One region of the Pantoea sp. S-LA4 genome, then DNA from elsewhere that is predicted to be linked to it. Evidence: predicted binding sites of a transcription regulator. Region 1 holds the regulator's gene; the other holds the start of a gene.

Evidence for each region. Region 1 encodes PhoB, which activates phosphate uptake and scavenging genes when phosphate is short. Its sites were predicted from a motif close to CTGTCATAAAACTGNCNNAT; they were not measured.
Region 2: the regulator PhoB is predicted to act here: its motif matches at 3,870-3,889, upstream of glpT (glycerol-3-phosphate transporter).

What each region holds. Positions count from the first base shown of each region.
Region 1 covers NZ_JBTLRC010000002.1:672,159-679,038, forward strand. Annotated here, with positions in the region: gene ACX3P5_RS03930 (AAA family ATPase) at 1-911, opposite strand, end outside; gene sbcD (exonuclease subunit SbcD) at 908-2,107, opposite strand; gene phoB (phosphate response regulator transcription factor PhoB) at 2,303-2,992, shown strand; gene phoR (phosphate regulon sensor histidine kinase PhoR) at 3,007-4,320, shown strand; gene ACX3P5_RS03950 (PstS family phosphate ABC transporter substrate-binding protein) at 4,340-5,260, shown strand; gene ACX3P5_RS03955 (cobalamin-independent methionine synthase II family protein) at 5,454-6,557, shown strand.
Region 2 covers NZ_JBTLRC010000002.1:4,017,204-4,024,083, reverse strand. Annotated here, with positions in the region: gene metE (5-methyltetrahydropteroyltriglutamate--homocysteine S-methyltransferase) at 1-838, opposite strand, end outside; gene metR (HTH-type transcriptional regulator MetR) at 977-1,903, shown strand; gene ACX3P5_RS19690 (YehS family protein) at 1,987-2,466, shown strand; gene ACX3P5_RS19685 (carboxylate/amino acid/amine transporter) at 2,797-3,660, opposite strand; gene glpT (glycerol-3-phosphate transporter) at 4,035-5,375, shown strand; gene yigL (sugar/pyridoxal phosphate phosphatase YigL) at 5,425-6,225, opposite strand; partial or broken gene pldB (lysophospholipase L2) at 6,292-6,880, opposite strand, start outside.

The sequences.
Region 1 (6,880 bases):
TGCGCCAGCTGGTCGCGCTGTTGCAGAGCTGGCCGCAGTTTTTCAGCCGGTTCGCTGCGCGCCAGTCGCTGCCGATCCGCTTCGGCGGCCTGTGCTGCTGCTTCAGCCTGCTGCAGAGCCGTGTTCGCCGTGGCGATCTCCTGCTCTAATTGCAGCGCCTGTTGCTGCCACTGCTGCTGCTGCTGAGCCTGCTGATAGTCGCGGCTCAGCGTCTGTTCCGCCTCGCTCAGCCGGGCGATCTGCTGTTGCAGCGCGGTGCGTGTTTCATCATCCAGCAGCGCCATCGCTCCCGCCCGGCTGCGCAACAGATCCAGCGCGGTCCTGGCCTCTTTATGACGTTCATAGATCGCCGTGGAGATCAGGCCGTAAATTTCGGTGCCGGTCAGCTCCTCCAGCAGTTCGGCACGTTCGCTGGCTTTGGCGTTGAGGAAAGCGGCGAACTGGCCCTGTGACAGCATCATAGAGCGGGTAAAGCGTTCAAAGTCGAGACCGGAGAGGGTCTCGATCAGCCTGAGCTTGTCGCCGACCTTGTCGGCGACGATGGTGTCATCGGCACAGCGCGCCAGCTCAACCCGTGGTGCCTGCAATTTGCCGTCGGCGGTGCCGCGGGCGCGGTTCTGGCTCCAGAAGGCGCGCCAGGCTTCGCCTTTGATCTCAAATTCGACTTCGGCCAGACACTCGGCGCAGTCGCGGGTCATCAGCGCATTCTGACTCTGGGAAATGGCACCGAGGCGCGGCGTCTGGTGATAGAGCGCCAGACAAATAGCATCCAGCAGGGTGGTTTTGCCTGCGCCGGTTGCGCCGGTAATCGCGAACAGGCCGTTGCTGGCAAAGGGTTCGGCACGGAAATCGATAAACCATTCGCCGCGCAGTGCGTTGAGGTTTTTAAAGCGTAGCGTGAGGATCTTCATTGTGGCTCCCTGATATCGGCCAGCGTCTGGCGGAATAGCGTGGTCATCTGGTCGATCTGCTGCGGCTGCAGTTCGCTATCCAGCGCCAGCCGACGGGCAAACACCTCTTCCACTTTCAGCTCGCTCAGGGTTTCGTTATCCAGCCGCGCCAGGCTGTGCTGACGCTGCTCACGGCTGCGGCGTAACAGTAAGACTTCCACCGGCAGTTCTGCGGTGAGGGTTTCCACCTGTCGCTGCAGATCGCTGAGGTACTCCTGGGTCGTGACTTCGATATCCAGCCAGGTCGGCTTTTCCTGCGGCACGTCGCTGAATGCGCTGAGCTGCTGCGCAATCTGCGCCAGCGAGCCTTTCAGCACCTGCATCGGCTGCACCTGCGGCACCACCAGCGGGCTCACTGATTGCAGACCGCTGGCGGTAAATTCCAGCAGGAAGACGCTTTTTTCACTGCCCAGCTCATCAAAACTGAGCGGAATCGGCGAGCCGCTGTAGCGGATATGCTCACTGCCCGCTACCCGCTGAGCACGATGAATGTGGCCCAGCGCGATGTAATCAGCGTCCGGAAAGGCGGAGGCCGGAAAGGCGTCCAGCGTGCCGATATAGATGTCACGCACCGAGTCGCTCTGGCTGACGCCGACGGTGGTGAGATGGCCGGTCGCCACGATCGGCAGTGCCGGCTCCAGCGCCCGTGCGGCGGCAACGCGCTGCTGATAGTGGTGAGCAATCGCCTCCAGCAGCGACGTCTGCTTGTCACGTCCGGACTGACCGGCGCGGCTGCGCAGGATGTCGCGCGGTCGCAGGTAAGGAATGGCGCACAGCCGCACGCCCGGTTCGCCCTGACGGGTAGTGAGCACCATCACGTCACTCTCCGCCTGCGGCGTGGCGATCACCCGGGTATTCAGACAGGCGAGCAGCTCGCGCGACTCATTGAGCGTCGCCACCGAGTCGTGATTACCCGCCAGCACAATCAGCTGGCAGCCGCTGGGTTGCAGCGCCACCACAAAGCGGTTGAACATTTCGCGCGCGTAGCTGGGCGGGGTGCCGGTATCGAACAGATCGCCGGCGACGATTAACGCATCCACCTGATGCTGTTCAATCTGGATCAACAGCCAGTCGAGAAACGCCTGATGTTCCGCCGCCCGACTTTTGTTGTAAAAGAACTGCCCCAGATGCCAGTCCGCAGTATGAATGATGCGCATAAGAGTCCCTGCCGTTGTGATTCGCCCGGCGATTATACTGGCTCTGCGGCCAAAGCAAAAAATTGTCGCTGCGCTGTCATAAATGATTACCAACGGGGTTACAGGCGGGTTATGTTTTTCATAAAAGTGTCACAAATCTGACGCATAATGGCGCCGCGAATCTCAGTGACAGCCGTCATATCAGCAGGAGTAATAATGGCTAAGCGCATTTTGGTTGTGGAAGATGAAGCCCCAATCCGTGAAATGTTGTGTTTTGTTCTGGAGCAGAACGACTATCAGCCAATCGAGGCGGAAGATTATGACAGCGCAGTGGGTAAGCTGATTGAACCCTGGCCCGATCTGATCCTGCTGGACTGGATGTTACCTGGCGGCAGCGGCATTCAGTTTATCAAACACCTGAAACGCGAAGCGATGACCCGTGATATCCCGGTGATGATGCTGACCGCCCGCGGTGAAGAGGAAGACCGGGTGCGCGGGCTGGAAGTCGGTGCTGACGATTACATCACCAAGCCTTTTTCGCCGAAAGAGCTGATGGCGCGCATCAAAGCGGTCATGCGCCGTATCTCTCCGATGGCGGTGGAAGAGGTGATTGAGATGCAGGGGCTGAGTCTGGATCCTTCATCGCATCGGGTGATGTCGGAAACCACGCCGCTGGAAATGGGACCGACCGAATACAAACTGCTGCACTTCTTTATGACGCACCCGGAGCGGGTCTACAGCCGCGAACAGTTGCTGAACCACGTCTGGGGCACCAATGTGTATGTTGAAGATCGTACCGTCGATGTTCACATTCGCCGTTTACGTAAAGCGCTGGAAGTCTCCGGCCACGATCGCATGGTACAAACCGTCCGTGGAACAGGGTATCGTTTCTCTGCCCGCTACTAAACGGAGTTTTCACCGTGCTGGAACGCCTCTCCTGGAAGAGATTACTGTCAGAACTGCTGCTGGCCTGTTTGCCTGCGTTGCTGCTCGGTCTGCTGTTCGGCTATCTGCCGTGGTGGCTGCTGCTGAGCGTGCTGGCGGTGCTGCTGTGGCATTTTCACAACCTGATGCGGCTGTCGCACTGGTTGTGGCTCGATCGTACCATGACGCCGCCTGCCGGACGCGCCAGCTGGGAACCGCTGTTTTACGGGCTTTATCAGATGCAGTTACGCAACCGGCGGCGGCGGCGTGAGCTCGGCAACCTGATTAAACGCTTTCGCAGCGGCGCCGAGTCGCTGCCGGATGCGGTGATCCTCACCACCGAAGAGGGCACCATCTTCTGGTGCAACGGGCTGGCGCAACAGCATCTCGGGCTACGCTGGCCGGAAGATAATGGCCAGAACATCCTTAACCTGCTGCGTTACCCGGAGTTCTCGCGCTATATCCGCCAGCGTGATTTCGATAAGCCGTTAACGCTGGTGCTGAATAACCAGTATCACATGGAGTTTCGCGTCATGCCCTACAGCGAAGGGCAGTGGCTGCTGGTGGCGCGCGACGTGACGCAGATGCATCAGCTGGAAGGCGCGCGGCGTAATTTCTTTGCCAACGTCAGCCATGAGCTGCGGACTCCGCTGACGGTGCTGCAGGGCTATCTGGAGATGATGAACGACTCGGTGATGAACGAGCGTTCGCGCGGCAAAGCGCTGCACACCATGTCGGAGCAGACGCGCCGCATGGACAGCCTGGTCAAACAGCTGCTGACGCTGTCGCGAATTGAAGCCGCACCGGCGATCGACCTGAAAGAGAAGGTTGACGTGCCGGTGATGCTGAAGCTGCTGCAGCATGAGGCCGCGACCCTGAGCAACGGGCGGCACGACCTCCATTTCCATACCGACCCGCATCTGAAAGTGTTCGGCAACGATGAGCAGCTGCGCAGTGCTATCTCCAATCTGGTCTACAACGCGGTGAACCACACGCCAGACGGTACCCGCATCGATATCAGCTGGCTGCGCAGCAAGCAGGGCGCCACCTTCCGGGTCTGCGACAATGGACCGGGCATCGCCGCGGAACATATTCCCCGTCTCACCGAGCGCTTCTACCGGGTCGATAAAGCGCGATCGCGCGCCACCGGCGGCAGCGGGCTGGGGCTGGCGATCGTGAAACATGCCCTGAGCCACCATAATGCGCGGCTGGATATCACCAGCGTGCCGCATCAGGAGACCTGTTTTACCTTTACCCTGCCAGCAAGGTTGATTGTCAGCGGTGGGATGCAGGAGAATGCCGTTCATTAATCGCTGCCGGATCTCCCTGATGCGCCTCTTTCTTTTATTGATCGTTACGCTGCTGCCGGGCATGGCGCTGGCACAGTCCGGCGCGCTGTCGGGCAACCTCAGCAGCGTTGGCTCCGATACTCTCGGTTATCTGATGACGCTGTGGGGTGAGGATTTCAGCCGACAGGCACCGGGGGTCAATGTGCAGGTGCAGGCATCCGGCTCCTCGACCGCACCCACGGCGCTGGCGGCTGGCGCCGCGCAGCTCGGCCCGATGAGCCGGCCGATGCAGGCAGATGAGCGTCAGGCGTTTGAAGCGCGCTATGGTTATCCGCCGCTGGCGGTGCCGGTGGCCATGGATGCGCTGGTGGTGGTGGTGAATCAGCGCAACCCGCTACAGCAGATCACGCCGCGTCAGCTCGACGCCATCTTCTCCATTACCCGACTGTGCGGCGCAACGTCAGTGCCTCAGCGCTGGGGCGATCTCGGAGCCCAGGGCGCCGGGTGGGCCCGACGACCCATCCAGCGCTACGGCCGCAACTCCGCCTCGGGCACCTGGGGTTTCTTCAAGCAGCAGGTGCTCTGTCAGGGCGATTTTCGCAACGACGTCGCGGAATTTCCCGGATCGGCGGCGGTGGTGCAGGCGGTGGCCGGCAATCCCCGCAGCATTGGCTACGCCAGTTTTGGCTTCCATCTCAGCGGCGTAAAGATGCTGTCGGTGGTTAACCCGCAGGGCGAAGCTGTGCCACCCGATGCGGAAGCGATCCGCAGCGGCCGCTATCCGTGGGCGCGTCCGCTCTATCTCTACGTCAACAAGGCACCGGGTAAGCCGTTACCGCCGCTGGTCGCCGCCTTTCTGCAACAGGTGCTCTCGGTGCAGGGACAGCGTCGCGTCAGCGAAGCGGGTTACCTGCCGCTCTCTGATCGTCAGATGGCAGAGGCACGCGCAGCGCTGCACTGATGGTAACGGCGATGCGCTGCCGCCTTGCTGCCATCAACATGAATTTTCTTCACGTCTGTTGAATTTTCTTCTGTTGCAACGGAACGCAACCCATGTCACTCTCCGCTTAGACGTTTAGCCATCCAGATGGCTATTTATATCAGAATGCAATTATTTCCTGCCGTAACCATCGGCAGGCGAGTCAGGAGTGATCATGCAAAGACAAACCGCCCCCTTTCGTGCCGATACCGTTGGCAGTTTCCTCCGTCCCGCCGCCATTAAGCAGGCGCGTGAGCAGTTTGCTGCCGGAGAGATTGATGCCGCCGCCCTGCGCCAGGTTGAAGATGACGCCATTCGTGATGTGGTCGCGAAGCAGCGTGAAAATGGTCTGCAGGTGGTGACCGATGGCGAGTTTCGTCGCGGCTGGTGGCACTTCGACTTTTTCTACGGCCTGGATGGGGTAGAAGCATATGAAGCCGAGCAGGGGATTCAGTTCAACGGTGTGCAGACCAAAGCCCATGGCGTGAAAGTGGTAAGCAAGCTCGGCTTTTCCAGCCATCCGATGCTGGATCACTTCCGTTTCCTGCAAAGCGTTGCCGGTGACGCCGTGCCGAAAATGACCATTCCCAGCCCCAGCGTGCTGCACTTCCGCGGCGGGCGCAAAGTGATCGACGCGCAGGTTTACCCGGATCTGGCGGATTACTTTGACGATCTGGCCCAGACTTACAAAGATGCGATCAAAGCGTTTTACGATGCGGGCTGCCGTTATCTGCAGCTGGATGACACCGTCTGGGCCTACCTCTGCTCAGAAGATCAGAAGCGTGAGATCCGGGCGCGTGGCGACGATCCGGAAGCGCTGGCGCGGACCTATGCGCAGGTGCTGAACAAGGCGCTGGAAGATAAACCGGCCGACCTGACCGTGGGCCTGCATGTCTGTCGCGGCAATTTCCGTTCAACCTGGATCTCAGAAGGCGGCTACGAGCCGGTGGCGGAGATCCTGTTTGGCAGCGTCAACGTCGACGCCTTCTTCCTGGAATATGATAATGCCCGCTCCGGCGGTTTCGAGCCGCTGCGCTTCATTAAGCCGGGACATCAGCAGGTGGTACTGGGTCTGATCACCACCAAATCGGGTGAACTGGAAGATCCGGCGCAGGTGAAAGCGCGGCTGGCCGAAGCCGCACAATATGTGAGCCTCAGCCAGATCTGCCTTAGCCCGCAGTGCGGCTTTGCTTCCACCGAAGAGGGCAACAGCCTGAGCGAAGATCAGCAGTGGCAGAAGATTCGGCTGGTGGTCGATATCGCAAAACAGGTGTGGTAATGCTGTAAAGCTGTGCAAACAGGCGCTTAAAACGCGCCTTTTGTGCATTTATCAGCGGCCTGATGCGGGTAATTCTCGCGGTCTGTTTATTATTTAGGCACATCATCTTGGGTGCCTGCGCTAAAAATCAACGCTATCCACTGGCTCCGTTCTAAATAGCGGGATATCCTTCTGGTTTTCCGATCCCGTATTGCCTTTCCCCGCTATAAACGTTTTACTTAGCCCCGTTGTCGATCCATCCCTCCGTGAACAGAAAAAAAGCAGTTTAAATCACCTGCGCTTCACCTCACGACGAGCATAATGCGCTGACATTGGCTGGCTGG
Region 2 (6,880 bases), 3.3 Mb from region 1:
ATTGCTGATTCAGTTGCTGAATATCATCCCGGCCGTGTACCAGATCGACATGCAGCCCCTGCACCGGCAGCTCACGGATCACCTCAATGTTCTGTCCGATGCTGTCGAAATAGGTGGTCAGCAGCAGTTTACTCTGCCCCTGTAGCGCATCAAAGGCGGGCCTGAACGCCTCACGCCATGACTGCGGCAGCTCCAGCGCCAGCGCCGGTTCATCAATCTGCACCCATTCGATGTCACGTTTCGCCAGTTCCGCCAGGACTTGCTGGTAGACCGGCAGAATCGCCTGCAGCAGCGAGAGGCGGTCAAACGGCTCGCCTTTCACCTTACCCAGCCACAGATAGGTGATCGGTCCCAGCAGCACTGGCTTGATGTTGTGGCCCAGCGCCAGCGCCTCATCGACTTCATCCAGCAACTGGGTCCAGGCCAGTCTGAAAGTCTGGCCCTGGGTGAACTCAGGCACAATGTAGTGGTAGTTAGTGTTAAACCATTTGGTCATCTCAGCCGCCGCCGCCGGCTCACCGGTCGGTGCCCGGCCACGGCCCAGACGAAACAGCGTATCCAGATCAACCGAGCCGTCTTTATTCTGATGGCGCGCCGGCACGTTGCCCAGCATCAGGCTGGTGGTCAGCACATGGTCGTACCAGGCGAAGTCGCCCACCGGCAGCAGATCGATGCCCGCCTCTTTCTGTTGCTGCCAGTGACGCGCCCGCAGCTCACGGCCCACCGCCAGCAAATCCTGCTGGCTGCTGTTACCGGCCCAGTAGCTCTCCTGCGCTTTTTTCAGTTCGCGACGCAGGCCAACACGGGGAAAACCGAGGGTATGGTTGAGGATTGTCATTCGCTGTTCTCCAGATAATCTTTCACTTTGGCTGACAGCCAAAGATGTTTAGCCGTCCAGATGTTTACACCGCTATAATCTGCGGGTACTGTATGTTCCTCAAGCGCAATATGTTCATTTTCGATGTGAAGGACTCTCATGATCGAACTCAAGCACCTGCGGACGCTTCAGGCTCTGCGTAATACAGGTTCGCTGGCGGCGGCGGCATCCCAGCTTCATCAGACGCAATCGGCGTTGTCCCACCAGTTCAGCGATCTGGAACAGCGGCTGGGATTCCGCCTGTTCGTGCGTAAAAGTCAGCCGCTGCGCTTCACGCCACAGGGCGACATCCTGCTGCAGCTAGCCGAACAGGTGCTGCCGCAGATCCAGCAGGCGTTGCAGGCCTGCCATGAACCACAGCAGACCACCTTACGAGTGGCGATTGAGTGCCATAGCTGCATCCAGTGGCTGACGCCAGCGCTGGATAATTTCCGTCAGAGCTGGCCGCAGGTGGTGATGGATTTCAAATCAGGCGTCACCTTTGATCCGCAGCCTGCGCTGCAGCAGGGCGAGCTGGATGTGGTGCTGACCTCCGATATCCTGGCGCGCTCCGGGCTGTTCTATTCGCCGATGTTTGATTTTGAGGTGCGACTGGTGCTGGCACCGGATCATCCGCTGGCGCAGGTTGAACATATCGCACCCGAGGATCTGGCCGACGAGGTGCTGATGATCTATCCGGTGCAGCGTCAGCGCCTCGATATCTGGCGTCACTTCCTGCAGCCAGCTGGCGTCAGCCCGGCGCTGAAAAACGTCGATAACACCCTGCTGATGATCCAGATGGTCTCGGCGCGGATGGGCATTGCGGCGCTGCCGCACTGGGTGGTGGAGAGTTTTGAGAAGCAGGGACTGGTGGTGACCAAAACGCTGGGCGACGGGCTGTGGAGCCGTCTTTATGCCGCAGTGCGCGATGGCGAGCAGCGTCAGCCGGTGCTGGAAGCCTTTATCCGCTTTGCCCGCCAGCACGCCTGCGAACATCTGCCCTTTGTGCGGGATGCGCTGCAGCCTGCCGCGTTAATGCAGCGGTAAGTCGCGAGGTACAAACCTGCGCGAGCAACAGTAAAATCCCCTATAATGCGCAGCCTGTCGACTGACCATGAGAAGATCTCACCATGACTAACAACGATATTCTGCGCAGCGTGCGCTATATGCTCGATCTGAGCGATGCCAAAATGGTGGAAATTTTTGCGCTGGCGCAGTGTGAAGTCCCGCAGACGGATATCCAGGCGTGGCTGAAAAAAGATGAAGATGCCGCGTTTCGTCCCTGCCCCGATGTGCTGATGGGCTACTTTCTTAACGGCCTGATCTTTTACCGTCGTGGCAAAAGTGAAGAGATGCCGGCTCCTTCCATTGAGCGCAAGATGAATAACAACATCTTTATGAAGAAGTTGCGCATCGCCTTTGATCTGAAAACCACGGATATCCCTGAAGTGCTGAAACGCGCCAGTTTCACCGTTTCGCAGGCAGAAATCGGTGCGATTTTCCGCAAACCTGACCACAAAAATTACCGTGAGTGCGGCGACCAGATTCTGCGTAACTTCCTGAAAGGCCTGGCGATGATTCAGCGCCCTAAGAATGGGAAGCCTGCCTGATATCGTGTCATCCCGTCGGCAATAGAGCGCTGCTGCGTAAAGCCGGCGTCAATGCATCTCTGGAGCGCCGGCCGCCGTTTTTGTCCCGGCGGCGGACGCTATACTTCTCAGCCCGCCCTCTCCTCTTTCATGTTCGCTCTGATCCCCGGTTTAACCGCGATGATGCTGTCACCCCTCCAGGGCTGGCGCGTCAGAAGAGCGAAGCGTCCGGGCCGGATGGCCCGGCCGACCCACAGGGAGGTGAGATTCCTTGCGATCAGGCGCGCCAGCCCGGAAGGCCGCACCTATGCAACAGCCGCTATTTACCGGTGTCAGCGCACCCATTTCACCTTATAACCGGTCACTGCGCCCCACCACCCAGCGCTTATGCACCCACAGCGAGGCGAGGATCACCAGCGCGCCGGCGATAAAGCTCGGCCAGTGCGGCTTCTCCTGCCAGATCGCCAGGTTAACCAGCAGTCCGGCGGGGACGTGCATGTTATTCATGATGCCCAGCGTGCCGGCATCAACCTGGGTCGCACCATAGTTCCACATAAAGTAGCCGAGACCCGAAGCGGCCACGCCCAGCCAGACCAGAATGCCCCATTGCAGCGAGGTGGTCGGGAGTTTCTGCGGATTGCCCCAGATGAACCAGGCGATGACCGCAATCACCACTGCGCCAAGGTAGAACCAGGAAAAGGCGGTGTGCTGCGGCATCGGACGGGTCTCCTGCAGACGCTTGTACCCCACCATACCGGCAGCAAAGCAGATGTTCGCCAGCTGCACCAGCAGCAGGCCAACCCAGAAATTATCGCTGACCTTGTCATAGCGGATAATGGCCGCCCCGGCGACCGCCAGCAGCGCGCTGAAGATATAGCCGATCCGCAGCGGACGGCGGCTAATCAGGTCATAGATCAGGGTCACATAGAGCGGCGTCATCACCGTAAACAGCAAAAATTCCGACACGCTGAGATAGAGGTAGGCTTCAAAGCTCAGCAGATACATCACTCCTAACTGCAACATCCCGACCAGCATATAGAGCAGCAGAGTTGAGGGACGGTAACCGCGCCAGCGCAGAAAAGGCAAAAAGACTATTGCGGCCAGCGCCAGGCGCATCAGTACAGAAAACCAGCTGTCTACCTGGCCGGCAAGATACTCGCCAATCAGGCTGAACGAAAAAGCCCACAGAATAGTGGTGATGATCAATAAGAACACGGTAACGACCCCGAAGTTAACAGAGCGTCAGTGTAAACAATGTGCTGTCGATCAGCTGCACTATCTGGTTTACATCCGATAACTTTTAAAGCAAACAATGCGCAACTGCTGCAACAGCTCAACCCCGCTGTAACATCCCCGTCTCCTGCTGGCGACGTTTTTCCCCGAATGCGCGAAATAAACCATATGGTGATCACTTTCGCTCGGCGCTGTAATAAAACTGTAACAAATGTGTCACGCATCACAGTAACGTCAGGTCACTAATTTTATTCTTTGCGCGAAATGGAACATCACGTCGCCATTTCTTTTTGTCTTTTTTTGACCCCACCGCTGGGAATGTAAAAAACCATAATGTGCCCTGGAGGGCCTCACTGATGCTGAGTATTTTTAAACCTGCACCACGTCAGCCGCAGGTAGCAGCGGATCGCGTCGATCCGCTCTACCGTCGTCTGCGCTGGCAAATTTTTATTGGGATCTTTTTTGGCTATGCCGCCTACTATCTGGTCAGAAAAAACTTTGCGCTCGCGATGCCCTATCTGGTCGAGCAAGGCTTTTCACGTGGCGATCTCGGTTTCGCCCTGTCAGGCATTTCGATCGCCTATGGCTTCTCGAAATTCATCATGGGCTCAGTATCCGATCGCTCGAATCCGCGCGTCTTCCTGCCAGCCGGACTGATCCTGGCCGCGGCGGTGATGTTGTTTATGGGATTCGTGCCCTGGGCCACCTCCAGCATTATGGTGATGTTCGTGCTGCTGTTTGTCTGCGGCTGGTTCCAGGGCATGGGCTGGCCACCGTGCGGTCGTACCATGGTGCACTGGTGGTCGCAGAAGGAGCGCGGCAGCATTGTCTCGGTGTGGAACTGCGCCCATAACGTCGGCGGCGGCCTGCCACCGCTGCTGTTCCTGCTTGGCATGGCGTGGTTCAACGACTGGAAAGCGGCACTCTATATGCCCGCCTTTGGTGCCATCCTGATTGCGCTCTTCGCGTTTGCCCTGATGCGCGACACGCCCCAATCCTGTGGCCTGCCGCCGATCGAAGAGTATAAAAACGACTATCCGCCAGATTACGATGCCAGTCATGAAGAGGAGTTAACTGCTAAGCAAATCTTCATGAAATATGTGCTGCCTAACAAACTGCTGTGGTACATCGCGCTGGCGAACGTTTTTGTCTATCTGCTGCGCTACGGCATTCTCGACTGGTCGCCGACCTACCTGAAAGAGGTGAAGCACTTCACGCTGGATAAGTCCTCCTGGGCCTACTTCCTGTATGAGTATGCCGGTATTCCGGGCACGCTGTTATGTGGCTGGATGTCAGACAAAGTGTTTCGCGGTAACCGCGGGGCCACCGGCGTGTTCTTTATGACGCTGGTGACGATCGCCACGGTGATTTACTGGCTGAACCCGGCGGGCAATCCTGGCGTTGATATGGCCTGTATGATCGTGATTGGCTTCCTGATTTATGGTCCGGTAATGCTGATTGGCCTGCACGCGCTGGAGCTGGCACCCAAGAAAGCCGCCGGCACCGCCGCAGGTTTTACCGGCCTGTTTGGTTATCTGGGCGGTTCGGTGGCGGCCAGCGCCATTGTCGGTTACACCGTTGACTACTTTGGCTGGGACGGCGGTTTTCTGGTGATGATTGCCGGCTGCGTACTGGCGGTGATCCTGCTGTTGCTGACCATGGTCAGCGAGCATAAACACAAGCAGAAACTGGCCTGACGGCAATAAAAAAGGGCCGGTTAACCGGCCCTTTGTTTGCGCGATATCCTCAGGAAAGGTAGAGCGTGCGCAGCGTCTGTGGCACCGCATCATCGGCATTCGAACCGATCACATCCAGCTCCGGCAAGGTATCTTTCAGCCGCTGATGGGCGTTCTGCATGATATAGCCCTTACCCGCCATGCTCAGCATCTCCACATCATTCATGCCGTCGCCAAAGGCGATACAGCTATGCAGCGTATGGCCCAGCTGCTTCGCTACGGCCTCCAGCGCATGCCCTTTCGATACGCCACCCGCCATCACTTCGAGGCAGGTCGGCAGTGAAAAACTGACGTTAACCCGATCGCCCCAGCGCGCTTCAATCGCCTGCTCCATCGGGATCAGATGCTCAGGATCTTCACAGGTAAAAAAGACTTTACTGATGTTATCGGTCGGCAACAGACCCGGTTCATAGACCTGATAGTTGAATACCGATTCACGGAAGTAATCCTGCTCAGCGGGACGGGAACGGCTGACAAACCACTCATCATCACGGTAAACGTGGGTCAGAATATCGCTGTGATGATACTGCAGACCAAACAGATCATTCGCGATGTCTTCGTCCAGGTTATGGCTGAACACCAGCTCGCCCTGAGCATTATGCACCCGTGCGCCGTTGGAAGTGATCATGTACGCCGGGATAGCCAGGCTATCGCGCATCTGTCCGACATCAATATGATGGCGGCCGGTGGCAAACACGAAATGAATATCCTTTGCGACTAGCTGTTGCAGCGTTTCGCGCGCAAAAGGCGTCAGGCGATGTTCGGGAGAAAGCAGCGTGCCATCCAGATCGGATGCAACGATGTGGTACATGAAAACCTCGGGTATCTGATTCTGCTGGCCGAAGCCAGTCGGGTAATGAACGTCAGCGATGCGATGAAAAAAGTCGATCACTGCATTAAGCGCTTCGGCGCGCATGTTGTCTTTTTCAAACAGGATCTCATGACGCGCACCGTTAATCACGCGCGGTTTATTCCCTTCGCACGGATGACCTGCCGCCGCCATGGCAGCACAAAAGAGATCCTGCGAGCGGTTATCCACCACCTGATCATCACTGGCCTGCAGCAACAGCAGCGGCGTAGTGATTTTATCGGCCTGGCTGATGATGTTGCGACCCGCATGAATGCCTTCGCGCACCCAGTGATACGTCGGGCCACCCACGCGAATCGCCGGATCGTCCGCATAAAAACGCAGGCTGCGGCGATAACGCTCGGCGCTGTGCGTCAGCCGGTTGATGCCAAACGGATGCGCACGCCAGCGTCCGGTACCCAGCGCGTAGCCATCACGCAGTGCCGGCCGTTTCTCAGCCCAGTCGAGGATCCGGTGCGCCAGGAAAGAGGGCAACGGCAGCGCAATGCCAAACATCGGTGCCACCAGCGCAACCGCATGGAAAGCCTGCGGCTGGCGCGCCAGAAACAGCGTTAAAATCGCCCCGCCCATAGAGTGGGCCAGTGCATAACGCTGCTGG